2 regions of the Pseudomonas sp. S34 genome follow, and region 1 is predicted to be linked to the other one. Evidence: predicted binding sites of a transcription regulator. Region 1 holds the regulator's gene; the other holds the start of a gene.
What was found. The regulator FliA, encoded in region 1, starts transcription of late flagellar genes. The targets are predictions, from matches to a motif close to CTAAAGTTTNNNNNNNNNNNGCCGNTAA.
Positions count from the first base shown of each region.

Region 2: the regulator FliA is predicted to act here: its motif matches at 1,015-1,042, upstream of PspS34_RS02110 (methyl-accepting chemotaxis protein).

Region 1 covers NZ_CP019398.1:1,691,021-1,704,026, forward strand. Annotated here, with positions in the region: gene flhA (flagellar biosynthesis protein FlhA) at 197-2,326, shown strand; gene flhF (flagellar biosynthesis protein FlhF) at 2,338-3,666, shown strand; gene fleN (flagellar synthesis regulator FleN) at 3,783-4,613, shown strand; gene fliA (RNA polymerase sigma factor FliA) at 4,610-5,350, shown strand; gene PspS34_RS07445 (chemotaxis response regulator CheY) at 5,518-5,889, shown strand; gene PspS34_RS07450 (protein phosphatase CheZ) at 5,911-6,699, shown strand; gene PspS34_RS07455 (chemotaxis protein CheA) at 6,746-9,010, shown strand; gene PspS34_RS07460 (chemotaxis response regulator protein-glutamate methylesterase) at 9,059-10,183, shown strand; gene PspS34_RS07465 (flagellar motor protein) at 10,183-10,923, shown strand; gene motD (flagellar motor protein MotD) at 10,936-11,826, shown strand; gene PspS34_RS07475 (ParA family protein) at 11,870-12,658, shown strand; partial or broken gene PspS34_RS28860 (outer membrane lipoprotein carrier protein LolA) at 12,660-12,787, shown strand; gene PspS34_RS07480 (CheW domain-containing protein) at 12,785-13,006, shown strand, end outside.
Region 2 covers NZ_CP019398.1:479,594-483,018, forward strand. Annotated here, with positions in the region: gene PspS34_RS02110 (methyl-accepting chemotaxis protein) at 1-959, opposite strand, end outside; gene PspS34_RS02115 (hypothetical protein) at 1,329-1,559, shown strand; gene PspS34_RS02120 (cell division protein ZapA) at 1,556-1,858, shown strand; gene PspS34_RS02125 (hypothetical protein) at 1,984-2,763, opposite strand; gene PspS34_RS02130 (methyl-accepting chemotaxis protein) at 3,104-3,425, shown strand, end outside.

The sequences.
Region 1 (13,006 bases):
CAAGCCCGCTCCCACAGTTTCAGCGATAACTTGTGGGAGCGTGGCTTGCCCGCGATGACGTCAGCCCAGGCAACACATATCCTCCTGAAAAATCGCTCTATTTCTCCCTTTGCAAAAGTTGGAAAGCTTCTTGCAGTAGCCGCTCTGCGCCCGCTTCAGGCGTCAAAAGTTTGCTTTAAAGGAACGGGGAAAACCGGTGGATCGCTCTCAGTTAATCAACAGTGCCCGCACAAACGTTGCCGACCTCAGTCGAGGCAATCTGGGCGTGCCGCTGTTGCTGCTGGTCATGCTGGCGATGATGATGTTGCCGGTGCCGCCGTTCCTGCTGGACGTGTTCTTCACCTTCAACATTGCCCTGTCCATCGTCGTGCTGCTGGTGTGCGTCTACGCTCTGCGACCGCTGGATTTCGCGGTGTTTCCGACCATTCTGCTGGTGGCAACGTTACTTCGCCTGGCGCTGAACGTGGCTTCGACGCGGGTGGTGATGCTCCACGGTCAGGACGGTCATGCGGCGGCCGGCAAGGTGATCCAGGCCTTCGGCGAGGTGGTGATCGGCGGTAACTACGTGGTCGGTATCGTGGTCTTTGCGATTTTGATGATCATCAACTTCGTCGTGGTGACCAAGGGCGCGGGGCGGATTTCCGAGGTGAGCGCGCGTTTCACCCTCGATGCGATGCCCGGCAAGCAAATGGCGATCGACGCCGACCTCAACGCCGGCCTGATCGATCAGGCCCAGGCCAAGGCCCGTCGTTCGGAAGTGGCCCAGGAAGCCGAGTTCTACGGTTCCATGGACGGTGCCAGCAAATTCGTCCGCGGTGACGCCATCGCCGGTCTGTTGATCCTGTTCATCAACCTGATCGGCGGCATGGCGGTCGGTATCTTCCAGCACGGCATGACCTTCGGCGACGCTGGCAAGGTGTATGCGCTGCTGACCATCGGTGACGGTTTGGTGGCGCAATTGCCATCACTGTTGTTATCGACAGCAGCGGCAATCATGGTGACCCGTGCGTCCGGTTCGGAAGACATGGGCAAGCAAATCAATCGCCAGATGTTCGCCTCGCCCAAGGCGCTGGCGGTGGCAGCCGGTTTGATGGCGGTCATGGGCCTGGTGCCCGGCATGCCGCACTTCTCGTTCCTGAGCATGGCGGCCCTGGCGGCCGGTGGCGCTTACCTGTTCTGGAAGAAGCAGAACGTCGCCAAGGTTCACGCCCTGCAAGAGGTCAAGCGCCAGCAGGAGTTGCTGCCGTCGCCTGCCCGCGCCCAGGAAACCAGGGAGCTTGGCTGGGATGACGTGACGCCGATCGACATGATCGGCCTGGAGGTGGGTTATCGCCTGATTCCGCTGGTGGACCGCAACCAGGGCGGCCAGTTGCTGGCGCGAATCAAGGGCGTGCGCAAGAAGCTGTCCCAGGATCTCGGCTTCCTGATGCCGACCGTGCATATCCGCGACAACCTCGACCTGGCGCCAAGTGCCTATCGCCTGACCCTCATGGGGGTGATCCTGGCCGAGGCGGAGATTTACCCGGATCGCGAGCTGGCGATCAACCCGGGGCAGGTCTACGGCACGCTCAATGGCATTACCGCCAAAGATCCGGCTTTCGGCCTGGAGGCGGTCTGGATCGAAATCAGCCAGCGCGCCCAGGCGCAATCCCTCGGTTATACGGTGGTCGATGCCAGTACAGTAGTGGCTACTCACTTGAACCAGATACTCTACAAGCATTCCAGTGAGCTGATCGGTCACGAAGAAGTGCAGCAACTCATGCAATTGCTGGCCAAAAGCTCGCCGAAACTGGCCGAGGAGCTGGTGCCGGGCGTGGTTTCGCTGTCGCAGTTGCTCAAGGTGTTGCAAGCGCTGTTGGCCGAACAAGTGCCTGTTCGCGATATCCGCAGTATTGCCGAGGCGATCGCCAACAATGCCGCCAAGAGTCAAGATACCGCCGCGCTGGTGGCTGCCGTGCGGGTTGGCGTATCCCGCGCAATCGTCCAAAGCATTGTAGGCACTGAGTCGGAGCTGCCGGTTATCACGCTGGAGCCAAGGTTGGAACAGATATTGCTCAATAGTCTGCAAAAGGCAGGACAAGGCTCTGAAGAGGGCGTTCTGCTGGAGCCAAGCATGGCTGAGAAGCTGCAACGTTCGTTGATCGACGCGGCGCAGCGTCAGGAGATGCAAGGTCAGCCGGTGATTCTGCTGGTGGCCGGTCCGGTTCGCGCGATGCTCTCGCGATTTGGCCGGCTCGCAGTCCCGGGTTTGCATGTGTTGGCTTACCAGGAAATCCCTGACAACAAGCAAGTGACCATCGTTGCGACAGTAGGGCCCAACGGCTGAGGTAGTGGTTTATGCAAGTTAAGCGTTTTTTCGCCGCCGATATGCGTCAGGCCATGAAGCTGGTTCGCGATGAGCTGGGCGCTGATGCCGCCATCATTGGCAACCGCCGGATCGCCGGGGGGGTCGAACTGACGGCTGCGCTGGACTACAAGTTGTCGGCGCTGGCGCCGCGGGTTCCGAACATGGAGCTCGAAGACGAATTGCGCAAGACTCAGTCGCGGATCGTCACCGCCCAGGCCGAATTGAGCCTGCGTGGCGATGGCGAGAGCGACAATGCAACCAATCGCCAGCTGTTCGCCGGATTGCCGTTGACTGCCGCCGAGCCGCTGATCGAACCGACCTACGCCGAACCCCGTCGCCCCGCGCCGGCCGCTGCGCCAGCGTCCGGTGGCGTGGATCCACGTGCGTTCGACTCGATGCGTTTCGAGCTCAACAGCCTGCGCGAACTCATGGAAGTACAACTCGGCTCCCTGGCCTGGAATCAGCTGCAAGGCAGCCGTCCGGACCAGGCCAACCTCTGGCGTCGCCTGCAACGTATCGGCCTGTCTGGCCCGCTGTCGCGCGACCTGCTGGCAATGATCACCGAAATCGAAGAGCCTCGTCAGGCCTGGCGCATGTTGCTGGCGCACCTGGCGCGCATGATCGTTACTCCGGAGGTCGAGCCGCTGGAAGAGGGCGGCGTGATCGCCATGGTCGGCCCTGCCGGCATGGGCAAGACCACCACCCTGGCCAAGCTGGCTGCCCGTTATGTGCTCAAGTACGGCGCGCAGAACATTGCGCTGGTGAGCATGGACAGCTTCCGCATCGGTGCCCAGGAGCAGCTCAAGACCTTGGGGCGCATTCTCAATGTGTCGGTGACCCACGTCGACCCTGGCCAGTCCTTGGTGCAGGCGCTGGAGCCATTGCTGCGCAAACGCGTGGTGCTGATCGATACCGCGGGCCTGCAGGCCAGCGATCCGGCGCTGCGCATGCAGCTCGAAAGTCTGGCCGGTCGCGGCATCCGTTCAAAAAATTATCTGGTTCTGGCAACCACCAGCCAGAAACAGGTTCTAACGGCCGCTTATCACAGTTACAAGCGCTGCGGGCTCGCCGGCTGCATTCTGACTAAACTGGATGAAACGGCTAGTCTGGGCGAGGTGTTGAGCCTTGCCATCAGTCATGAACTGCCGGTGGCTTACCTGACCGATGGCCCGCGGATCCCGGATGATTTGCATCTGCCGCGCCGTCATCAATTGGTCAGCCGCGCCGTGAGTGTGCAAATGCAGGAAGAACCCAGCGAAGAAGCCATGGCTGACATGTTCGCTGACATCTACCACAGCCCGACCAAGCAGGTTGGCTGAGGTAAAAATGAACAGTTTTTATACCTACATCGATGGTCTGCCATGCATTGTTCCGTTTGTGAACGCGCAGCCAGTAATGTGGCCTCCGTCTATGCAAGACAAGGTAAAGAAATAACATGGGCAGCATGCATCCCGTACAGGTGATCGCGGTGACCGGCGGCAAAGGTGGCGTCGGGAAAACTAATGTGTCAGTGAACTTGTCCCTGGCTTTGGCCGAACTTGGCCGGCGCGTCATGCTGTTGGACGCCGACCTGGGGCTGGCGAACGTCGACGTTCTGCTGGGCCTGACACCCAAACGTACCCTGGCCGACGTGATCGAAGGCCGCTGCGAACTGCGCGATGTATTGCTGCAGGGGCCCGGCGGCATCCGTATCGTTCCGGCCGCATCCGGCACTCAGAGCATGGTGCATCTGAGCCCCGCGCAACACGCCGGCCTGATCCAGGCCTTCAGTGATATCGGCGACAACCTCGACGTACTGGTGATCGACACCGCTGCGGGCATTGGTGACTCGGTAGTCAGTTTCGTCCGTGCAGCCCAGGAAGTGCTGCTGGTGGTGTGCGACGAGCCGACCTCGATCACCGATGCCTACGCCTTGATCAAGTTGCTGAACCGCGATTACGGCATGAACCGCTTCCGCGTCCTGGCCAACATGGCCCAGAGCCCGCAGGAAGGACGCAACCTGTTCGCCAAGTTGACCAAGGTCACGGATCGCTTCCTCGACGTCGCCTTACAATACGTCGGCGCGGTGCCCTACGACGAAAGCGTGCGCAAGGCCGTGCAGAAGCAGCGCGCCGTCTACGAGGCCTTCCCGCGTTCCAAGTGCTCGCTGGCGTTCAAGGCAATCGCACAAAAGGTTGATACCTGGCCGCTGCCTGCCAACCCGCGCGGGCACCTGGAGTTTTTCGTCGAGCGCCTCGTGCAGCAGACAGCAGGACCTGTTCTATGACAGCCAGCGGCTACAACCTCTACAAGAGATCGGCGCGTGATGCGCAGTACGAGCTGATCGAGCGTTACGCGCCGCTGGTTAAACGCATTGCCTACCACTTGCTGGCGCGTTTGCCGGCCAGTGTCCAGGTCGAAGACCTGATCCAGGCCGGGATGATTGGCCTGCTTGAAGTGTCGACCAAATATGACGCCGGCAAAGGCGCCAGTTTCGAGACGTACGCGGGCATACGAATCCGCGGCGCCATGCTCGATGAAGTGCGCAAGGGGGACTGGGCGCCACGTTCAGTCCACCGCAATACGCGCATGGTCAGCGATGCCATTCGCTCGATTGAAGCTAAAACCGGCCGTGACGCTAAAGATCACGAAGTTGCGGCCGAACTCCAATTGAGTCTCGACGATTACTACGGGATTTTGAACGACACCCTGGGCAGCCGGCTGTTCAGTTTCGACGACCTGTTGCAGGACGGCGAACACGAAGGGCTGCACGAGGATGGCGCGAGTGCTCATGTCGAGCCGTCACGCGACCTGGAGGATGAACGCTTCCAGGCTGCGCTGGCGGATGCGATTGCCAATTTGCCGGAGCGTGAGCGACTGGTGTTGGCGCTGTACTACGACGAAGAGTTGAATCTCAAGGAAATCGGTGAGGTCCTGGGGGTCAGCGAATCGCGGGTCAGCCAGTTACACAGCCAGTGCGCGGCCCGTTTGCGGGGGCGTTTGGGGGAGTGGCGAGCGCGCTGAAGGCAGTGTGGGGACACTGCGAACGAGGCCGGTGTGGTGTTGAACTGCGCCGGTCGCGATCTGTTGTGCTCCAGACAGTCATTGAGTGCTTTGCCGGATTGATTGAAATGGCGTGTCCAGGTGCTGGGCGCGTTTAAGACTGCTTGGAGGTCGAATTGGACAAGAACATGAAAATCCTCATCGTTGATGACTTCTCAACGATGCGGCGGATCATCAAGAACCTGCTGCGTGACCTTGGGTTCACCAACACCGTCGAGGCCGACGATGGCACTACCGCCATTCCGGTGCTCAACAGCGGAAGCATCGACTTTCTGGTAACGGACTGGAACATGCCTGGCATGACCGGTATCGATCTGCTGCGTCACGTGCGTGCCGATGAAAAGCTCAAGCACCTGCCGGTGCTGATGGTGACCGCTGAAGCCAAGCGCGAGCAGATCATCGAAGCGGCCCAGGCCGGCGTTAACGGCTATGTGGTCAAGCCCTTCACGGCCCAGGCGTTGAAAGAAAAAATCGAGAAGATTTTCGAACGCATCGGTTGATGAGTGCGCCACGGGGGAGCTATGGGCAATAACGAAACTTCATTGGGCGATTTTGAATCGACCCTGAAAAAACACGCCCTCGAATTGGTCGAGAGCCTTGAAAAAGGCAAGTTCGGCGACGCGGTGCAATTGATCCATGAGCTCAACCAGACCCGTGACCGCGGCCTGTATCAGGAAGTGGGCAAGCTCACCCGCGAACTGCATAGCGCGATCGTCAATTTCCAGATTGACCCGCACATGCCGCAGGCCGAAGAAGTGTCGCAGATCACCGACGCCACCGAGCGCCTGGGGTATGTGGTCAAGCTGACCGAGGCTGCGGCCAACCGCACCATGGATCTGGTGGAAAGTGCCACGCCGCTGGTCAATGGCCTGGCCGATGAAGCCAAGGTGTTGAGCGCGGACTGGGGGCGCTTCATGCGTCGCGAAGTCGGCGCCGAAGAGTTTCGTGAACTGGCCCGACGGGTCGACGGGTTCCTGACGCGCAGCGGCACGGACAATCGCGCGGTGTCGGGCAACCTGAACGACATCCTGCTCGCCCAGGATTACCAGGACCTCACAGGCCAGGTGATCAAGCGTGTGACCCAGTTGGTCACCGAAGTTGAAAGCAACCTGCTCAAGCTCGTGCTGATGGCCAGTCAGGTGGACCGCTTTGCGGGCATCGAACATGACCGTGAAGCGATGCTTGCTGAAAAAGATCCACAAAAACATCTCTCTCAGGGTGAAGGTCCGCAGATTCATGCCGATAAAAGAGAAGACGTTGTGTCCGGTCAGGACGATGTGGACGATTTGCTATCCAGCCTAGGGTTTTAGAATTTTAGGCATTTTAGGTTTTTAGACCTTTAGGAGCACCCCCTTAATGAGCTTCGGCGCCGATGAAGAGATCCTTCAGGATTTCCTGGTTGAGGCCGGCGAGATTCTAGAGCAACTGTCCGAGCAACTGGTCGAGCTGGAAAGCCGTCCGGATGATGCGGATTTGCTCAATGCAATTTTTCGCGGTTTTCACACTGTAAAAGGGGGCGCCGGCTTCCTCCAGCTCAACGAGCTGGTGGAGTGCTGCCACATCGCCGAGAACGTGTTCGACATCCTGCGCAAGGGTGAGCGTCGCGTCGACTCGGAACTGATGGACGTGGTTCTCGAAGCGCTGGACGCGGTGAACAGCATGTTCAGCGAAGTCCGCGAACGCAGCCCGATCACGGCTGCGACACCGGAACTGCTCGCGGCGCTGGCCCGTCTGGCCGAGCCGCAATCGGCTGACGAGGCGGCTGCCGCACCTGTCGTCGCTGTGGTCGAAGCGCCTGTGGCTGAAAGCGAGTCGGGCGATATCACCGACAATGAATTCGAACAACTGCTGGACTCGCTGAACGCCGTCAAGGCCCAGGCCGAGGCCCCGGCGGCTGTTCCAGCGCCTGCCGGCAATGCCGCTGGCAGCGACGAAATCACCGATGCCGAGTTCGAGTCGTTGCTCGATCAACTGCACGGTAAAGGCCAGTTCGCCGTTGACGCGGTGGTCCCGGCACCGGCTGCGCCAGAAGCCCCGAAAGCGACTGGCGACAGTTCCGATATTACTGACGACGAATTCGAAGCACTGCTCGACCAGCTGCACGGCAAGGGTAATTTTGCTGTCGAGGCGCTGGAGTCGGCCATTGCTTCTGTGCCTGCACCCGCGGCACCAAGCGCGGTGGCGGCCGGCAGCGATCTGATTTCCGATCACGAGTTCGAAGCGCTGCTCGACGAATTGCACGGCAAAGGCAAGTTCACTGAAGTGGGCGCGACGGTTGGAACGGCAACCGGCGCCAACGCCTCGGTTGCGGCACCTGCCGCCAAGGCAGCTACGCCGAAACCGGTGGCCAGGGCCCCCGAGCCAAAAGCCGAAGCGCCGGCCCCGGCAACTGCTGCACCGGCATCGTCCCGTGCCCCGGCCGCGCCACCGGCGGAAAAGCCGGCGAGCGAAGCCGAGACCACGGTACGTGTCGATACCGCGCGTCTGGACGAGATCATGAACATGGTCGGCGAGTTGGTGCTGGTGCGTAACCGCCTGGTCCGCCTGGGCCTCAACAGCGGCGACGAAGCCATGTCCAAGGCCGTGTCGAACCTCGACGTGGTCACCGCCGACTTGCAAACCGCGGTCATGAAGACCCGGATGCAACCGATCAAGAAAGTCTTCGGGCGCTTCCCGCGCCTGGTTCGCGACCTGGCCCGCCAGCTCAAGAAAGAGATCAACCTGGAGCTGGTCGGCGAAGAAACCGACCTCGACAAGAACCTCGTCGAGGCCCTGGCCGACCCGCTGGTCCACTTGGTGCGCAACGCGGTTGACCACGGCATCGAGTCACCGGAAGAGCGTGAAGCCTCGGGCAAGGCCCGGGGTGGCAAGGTGATCCTGGCGGCGGAGCAGGAAGGCGACCACATCCTGCTGTCGATCTCCGACGACGGCAAGGGCATGGACCCGAACGTGCTGCGTTCCATCGCGGTAAAACGCGGTGTGATGGACAAGGATGCCGCCGATCGCCTGAGCGACACCGAATGCTACAACCTGATCTTCGCCCCGGGTTTCTCGACCAAGACCGAGATTTCCGACGTATCGGGTCGTGGCGTGGGCATGGACGTGGTGAAAACCAAGATTTCCCAGCTCAACGGCTCGATCAACATCTACTCGGCCAAGGGCCAGGGTTCGAAGATCGTCATCAAGGTGCCGCTGACCCTGGCGATCATGCCGACGCTGATGGTCATGCTCGGTAACCAGGCGTTCGCGTTCCCGCTGGTGAACGTCAACGAGATCTTCCACCTCGACCTGTCGACCACCAACGTCGTGGACGGCCAGGAAGTGGTGATCGTGCGGGACAAGGCGCTGCCATTGTTCTATCTCAAACGCTGGCTGGTCAGCTCCGCCGCTCACGAAGAGCAGCGCGAGGGCCATGTGGTGATCCTTTCGGTGGGCACGCAGCGGATCGGCTTTGTCGTCGATCAACTGGTGGGCCAGGAAGAAGTAGTCATCAAGCCATTGGGCAAAATGCTCCAGGGAACCCCGGGCATGTCCGGCGCCACCATCACCGGTGACGGCCGCATCGCGCTGATTCTCGATGTTCCGAGCATGCTCAAGCGTTACGCCACACGGCGTATTTGATTCTGGTGGAGCGAGGCGCCTGGCCTCGCTCCATCTAATGGAGTGTTTATGGCAGTCAAAGTCCTGGTGGTGGACGATTCGGGGTTTTTCCGCCGCCGCGTCTCGGAAATTCTTTCAGCGGATTCCAATATCCAGGTCGTCGGCACGGCGACCAACGGCAAAGAGGCGATTGATCAGGCGCTGGCCCTCAAGCCCGATGTGATCACCATGGACTACGAGATGCCGATGATGGACGGCATCACCGCCGTGCGGCACATCATGCAACGCTGTCCGACCCCGGTCCTGATGTTCTCCTCGCTGACCCACGAAGGCGCCCGGGTCACCCTCGATGCGCTGGATGCCGGCGCGGTGGACTTCCTGCCGAAGAATTTCGAAGACATCTCGCGCAACCCCGAGAAGGTCAAGCAACTGTTGTGCGAGAAGATCCTGAGCATCTCGCGCAGCAATCGTCGCGTCAGCACTTACAGCGCTCCGGCCCCTGTGGCCGCACCTGCTCCAACAGCTGCGCCTTCGAGCGTCGGCGGTTACGGCAGCAGCGCGCCCGTGCGTCCGGCACCGATCCCTGCGCGTACGCATGCGGCCACTGCGTCGTCGCCCGCGCCGAAACGCAAAGCCTTCAAACTGGTGGCCATCGGTACGTCCACCGGCGGCCCGGTCGCCCTGCAGCGAGTGTTGACCCAATTGCCGGCCAACTTCCCGGCCCCGATCGTGCTGGTTCAACACATGCCGGCGGCCTTCACCAAGGCCTTTGCCGAGCGCCTGGACAAGCTCTGCCGCATCAGCGTCAAGGAAGCCGAGGATGGCGATATCCTGCGTCCGGGCCTGGCGCTACTGGCGCCGGGTGGCAAGCAGATGATGATCGACGGCCGCGGCGCGGTGAAAATCCTCCCGGGTGACGAACGTCTCAATTACAAGCCGTGCGTGGACATTACCTTCGGTTCGGCAGCCAAGACCTACGGTGACAAAGTTCTGGCGGTGGTCCTGACCGGCATGGGCGCCGACGGTCGCGAAGGCGCGCGCCTGCTCAAGCAGGGCGGCAGTTCGATCTGGGCGCAGGACGAAGCCAGTTGCGTGATCTACGGCATGCCGATGGCCATCGTCAAAGCCGAGCTCGCCGACGCGGTGTACAGCCTGGACGACATTGGCAGGCACCTGGTCGAGGCCTGTATCTGATGGATGTTCTAAGCCTGATTGGCATCATCATGGCCTTTGTCGCGATCATCGGCGGCAACTACCTTGAAGGCGGTCACCTCGGCGCCCTGGCCAACGGCCCGGCAGCGCTGATCGTGCTCGGCGGCACCATTGGCGCCGCGCTACTGCAATCGCCGATGAGTGCCTTCAAGCGCGCCATGCAGATCCTCGCCTGGATCCTGTTCCCGCCCCGTGTCGATCTGGCCGGTGGCATCGACCGCGTGGTGAACTGGAGCCTGACCGCCCGCAAGGAAGGCCTGCTGGGCCTTGAAGGCATCGCCGATGCCGAGCCCGACAACTACGCACGCAAAGGCCTGCAACTGCTGGTGGATGGCGCCGAGCCGGAAGCCATCCGCAGCATTCTGGAAGTGGACTTCTACACCCAGGAAAGCCGCGACATCGAAGCGGCCAAAGTCTTCGAAAGCATGGGCGGTTACGCGCCGACCATCGGCATCATCGGTGCGGTCATGGGCCTGATTCATGTCATGGGCAACCTCGCTGATCCATCGCAACTGGGCAGCGGTATTGCCGTGGCGTTCGTCGCCACTATCTACGGTGTGGCCAGTGCCAACCTGGTGCTGCTGCCGATTGCCGCCAAACTCAAATCCATCGCGTTACGTCAGTCGCGTTATCGCGAGATGTTGCTGGAAGGGCTCCTGTCGATCGCCGAAGGTGAAAACCCTCGCTCCATTGAGTTGAAGCTTCAGGGCTTCATGGATTAAGGGAATAAGCTCATGGCACGTCGTCGCCAGCATGAAGAGCATGTAAACCATGAACGTTGGCTGGTTTCCTATGCCGACTTCATCACCTTGCTGTTCGCCTTTTTCGTGGTGATGTACTCCATCTCGTCGATCAACGAAGGCAAGTACAAGGTCATTTCCGAGGCATTGATCGGGGTCTTTACCGACTCCGACCGTTCGCTCAAGCCGATCCCCATCGGTGACGAGCGGCCGAAGACCGTGACCCCGGCCAAGCCGCTGGTCAAGGACAGTGACCAGGTCGATGCCGGCGTCTCCGGCACCAGCGATCCCCTCAAGAGCATCGCCGACGACATCAGTGTGGCGTTCGGTGACCTGATCAGCTCCAACCAGATGACCGTGCGCGGCAATGAGTTGTGGGTCGAGATCGAGCTTAATTCCAGCCTGTTGTTCGGCAGCGGCGACGCCATGCCCAGCGACATCGCGTTCAACATCATCGACAAGGTCGCGGCGATCCTGAAGCCATTCGACAACCCGATCCATGTCGAAGGTTTCACCGACGATCAACCGATCCGTACCGCGCAGTACCCGACCAACTGGGAGCTGTCCTCGGCACGCTCGGCGAGCATCGTGCGCATGCTGGCGATGCAAGGGGTGAACCCCGGTCGCCTGGCTTCGGTGGGCTACGGCGAGTTTCAACCGGTGGCCAACAACGCCACCGCCGAAGGCCGCGCCCGCAACCGTCGCGTGGTGCTGGTGGTGTCGCGCAACCTCGATGTTCGCCGCAGCCTGACCGGCACCGGAACCGCCCATGCGCAACCGGATGCCGCTTTGAAGCGTGCTGGCACACAAACTGCACCGACCCCGGTCAAGTCGCCGGTACGAGAGAACGCCGTCAATTCTCCGTCACCCGCATTAACACGTTGAGCTATTTCTCGGTCGATCCGTTCGGCCGGGAGGAACAATCCGAATGAGAGTCTGGGCAGTCGCCAATCAAAAGGGTGGTGTCGGTAAAACCACTTCCTCCATCGCTTTAGCCGGTTTACTGGCGGAGGCGGGCAAGCGTGTGGTCGTGGTCGATCTCGACCCCCACGGCTCCATGACCAGCTACTTCGGCTACGATCCCGACGCCCTGGAGCACAGCAGCTACGACCTGTTCCTGCACAAGGGCAACGTGCCCCAAGGCCTGCCGGGTCAACTGCTGCTGTCGACCAGTGACGAGCGCATCTCCCTGTTGCCCTCCAGCACCGCACTGGCCACCCTTGAGCGCCAGTCGCCGGGGCAGAGCGGTTTGGGCCTGGTGATTGCCAAGAGCCTGGCGCAACTGTGGCAGGACTTCGATTACGCCGTGATCGACAGCCCGCCATTGCTCGGCGTGCTGATGGTCAATGCCTTGGCGGCGAGCCAGCAACTGGTGATCCCGGTGCAGACCGAGCATCTGGCGGTCAAAGGCCTTGAGCGCATGGTCAACACCCTGGCGATGATCAATCGCTCTCGCAAACAGGCGCTGCCCTTCACCATCGTACCGACCCTGTTTGACCGTCGCACCCAGGCGTCCCTCGGAACGTTGCGCGTGCTGCGCGACAAATTCCCCGACGAAATCTGGCAAGGCTATATCCCGGTGGACACGCGCCTGCGCGATGCCAGCCGCGCCGGTCTGACGCCTTCGCAATTCGACGGCAAGAGCCGTGGCGTTCTCGCTTACCGTGCGTTGCTCAAGCATCTGCTGGCGGCGCAACTTGTTGCGCAGGTGGCGTGACATGAGCCCAATTCCTGTAGGAGCGAGCTTGCTCGCGATGGTCGTCAACGATGACGCGGGAAACCTGACACCCCGTGGCGCTCTCAGGTTCATCGCGAGCATGCCCGCTCCTACAGGTGCGTGCTCATGAACCGGCCATTGAAGACCACTTCGCGCCCGCAACTGGCATTGCAGTCCTACCTGGACAGCTTGCTGCAGGAAGTGACCGAAGAATTGACGCTGCCCGTAGAGGCAGTGGCCGAGGAGATCGCCGCAGAAGCGGTGCTGGACGAGTTTCAGGCAGCGGTGCTCGAAGAGCAGACCCGCGACGCCGCAGCCGCTGTGACGGTCGTCCCGGTGCAGGCATCG
Region 2 (3,425 bases), 1.2 Mb from region 1:
ACCGCGTTACGCGCGACTTCTTCCACGGCGCTGGTCATTTCGTTGACTGCGGTGGCAGCCTGTTCGATTTCGTTGTTCTGCCGGGTCAGGCCGCGGGCGCTTTCGTCGGTGACGCTGTTGAGTTCTTCTGCGGCAGACGCAAGTTGCGTGGCCGAGCCGGAAATGCGCTGCAGTGTGTCGCGCAGTTTTTCCTGCATCTTCGACATGGCCAGCAGTAAACGGCCGGCTTCATCCTGGCCGTCAACGGTGATCGGGCGCGTCAGGTTGCCTTCGGCAATCTGTTCGGCGGCGCCCAGGGCATTGGCGATCGGTTGGGTGATGCTGTTGGTCAGCAACCAGGCGAGCAGCAGCGTCAAGGCGGTGGCGATCACCAACAGGGTGATTACCAGGTTGAACGCCGAATCGTATTGATCCGCCGACTGCTGGTTGGTGTCGTGGCTCTGCTGGGTGTTGATCTCCAGCAGGCGGTTCAACACGGTGTTGACCGCTTCGGAGTTGTTGAGCAAATCGGTGTTGAGCAGGCTGCGCAATTCATCGACCTGATTGTTGCGCGACAGGGTCTTCATCCGGTCTTCGATCTGGCGGTATTGACCCAGCAGCTGTACGTATTGATCGTAGGTCGCACGTTCCTGCGGGCTGGCGATCAGCTTTTCGTAGGTTGCCTGGGCCGTGCGAATCTGCTGGTTGCGCGTCTCCAGCAGTTCCATGGTTTTCTGCTGCACATCAGGCTCGCGGTTCACCAGCAAGCGATAGGACAGCACGCGCAGGCGCAAGGTGAGCTGGGTGAAGTCGTCCAGGCTCTTGATGCTCGGCACACTGTTGTTGGTGATGTTCTCGGCCGCGCCGCGGATCTTGCTCATCTGATTCAAGGCAAACACCCCCAGAACCATCATCAAGCCGCCAATCAGGGCAAAGCTGAGGAACGCCCGAGGGGCGATATTCATATTACGAAGGGACATGGCAATCACCGAGAAGAGCGCATCCGCGCGGGGCTGAGGCTGCTGTATGGATGGCTTATCGGTCGCCGGACTGAAGTCTTGAGTCCTTGCGCGTTTTTACTGCGACCGGGCGAGCCCGCTCGCGAAAAACGCATGGACAACGCAATCATTCAGACAGGGCGCGATATCGTTCACGTCCATCGCGAGCAAGCTCGCTCCTGCATAGGCGGGCGACGAAGTGCAGGAACCAGATCGGGGTATCACAGTCTCTACAGTTCGCGAGAAAGGTCACTTGTCAGCAAAATCAAGGCTTTGCGCCTGTATAACCCTGGCATCCAGGGTGACTTTTCTTTATCGTACGCGCCCTTTGAAAAAGCCCGGAAAATCAAAATGTTGGAAGCATCCCTAAGCCAATTGGAACAACTGGTCAGTGACCTGGTGCAACAGAACCAGACGTTGCTCGGCACCAACCAGACCCTGACCGCAGAACTGGCCCAGGCCAAGGATGAAAATGAAAGCCTGCAACTGAACCTGATGGAGCAGGAAGAGAAGCAAGGCGCCACGGCGGCTCGCATCCAGGCCCTGGTTGAGCGCGTCAGCGCAGGCCCTGTCAGCGCATGAGTTACAACGCCGCAGGGGTAAAAGTCGTCTCGATCCTGGGGGAGGACTATTCGATCAAGGCACCGGCCGGGGAAGAACAGACCCTGCTGGACGCCGCGATGATGTTGAAGGCAGCCCTGGCCGAAACCAAGAGGAAGTACCCGACGCTGATCGGTGACCGATTGCTGGTGCTGGCGGCGATGAATCTGTGCTCCCAGCAGATCGAAATGCAGAAACAGCACAAGCTCGACCTCGACCGTTACCAAGAGCAAGTCAGCGCCACGGTTGAGACGATTGCTAGAACAATAGGCCAAGGTTGACAGGAGGACTTTTTCTTCGAGGGTATTCAGCGAGGGCTTTTCGGGAGTAATTTTCTTCATTAATCGGCATGTTCAAAAGGGAGGCGGTAAGCCTCCCTCTCTTGATTTGTCATCATTATTGTCGATCAAATATTTTCTAATCCTAAGCCGAAAGAATAGAGGTGCGATGAAGGGCTTCGACTGAAGAGTTTAAATTCGACTTTGTAAAGATTATTGTCTGCGTTTAGTACAATATCGCCGGATTTGGCATAAGGCAAAATACCTAGTCGGGCCTCAACGTTTGTATTTAGCTGAATATCCTGATGTCCCGCAGCTTCTACAATCGTCTCGATGCTCCATTCGCTCCCGTCCATTTTATGGCTAATGAACTTTTTGGAGCGTGCCATATATGTCGGTGGGTTGTTTGGGATGTTAAAATTGTAAGAATTTCCGGGGTGGGAAAGTTTAATTGATTCATTTAGGGTTACCCAGATTGGATCGTCAGCTTCAGGATCATCTTGATGTTCAGGGTTAAGTGAATCAGCAGCCTCGTTAACCGCATCGAAGTGCCAGTTAGGGAAATAGAGGCCATTAGTGCGAATCATAAAGGCTTGGCTAATGAGTTTAAAGGTACCTTGAGGTGTGATGCAAATGTCGCCAATTATAGCAGGTGGTCTCTCAAGTGTTGAGTTAATAACTGATGTTTCCAGCTCATATGTTGATTCTGCGCGCTCTAAAATTAACTTGATTGTTATGTCTCTTGGAAAGTTGTGGATTGGTTCGAAGTTTGCTTTGAAGGTTTTAGATTTTACAATATAGTTTTCTCTTCCGCCGTCTAAATCGAAGTGGTCTCCAACATCGGCGAATCTAATTGCATCATTCTGCGGCATGATTTTTTCTGATGTGATCTCAATTTTAGTTGTCATGAGAATTGTCCTCAGGTTACGCTTGCCCGTTGATGGTGTGTTAGAACTTGAATCTCAAACTTCCGTATTTGAGGTACGGATCATAAGGGGCAAAAGTCGATCTGTGACCTGTTACAAATGACAGGTTAATCGATTTATCTTTCTCATTTCGTATGCTGGTACTGGATGGTGACTGACCGTAATCAGACGTAAGTCAGCGCCACGGTTGAAGTGATTTCCAAGACGATCAATCAGGCCTGATCGGCTTTGCGCACAACCAAAGAATAGATTGTCGGTTGGTTTGTATACAATCGGCACGGCTGTTGCAGTGTTTCAGCCTCTTATTCTTTGGGGGTGCTCCATGCAGTTCTGGCGACGCAGTATTCAATGGCAGTTGATCCTGAGCATGGGCACCGCCCTGCTGGTCAGTATCCTGATTGTGGTTGGCATTTATACCCTGGTGGTCAACCGCCTCGCCCAGAGCTATCTGGTCGAACAAGCGTTGCCGTCGAGCATCGAAGCGATGCGCAACGACATCGAGCGGATCCTCGTTCAACCCCTTACCGCCGCCAAGGACATCGCCAGCAACAGCATGGTGCGCGACTGGCTGGCCGGGGGTGAGGACAGCGCCAGGACCGCCAGCTTCGCGCAGTATCTGGAAGGCATTCGCGCCGAGCACAAAG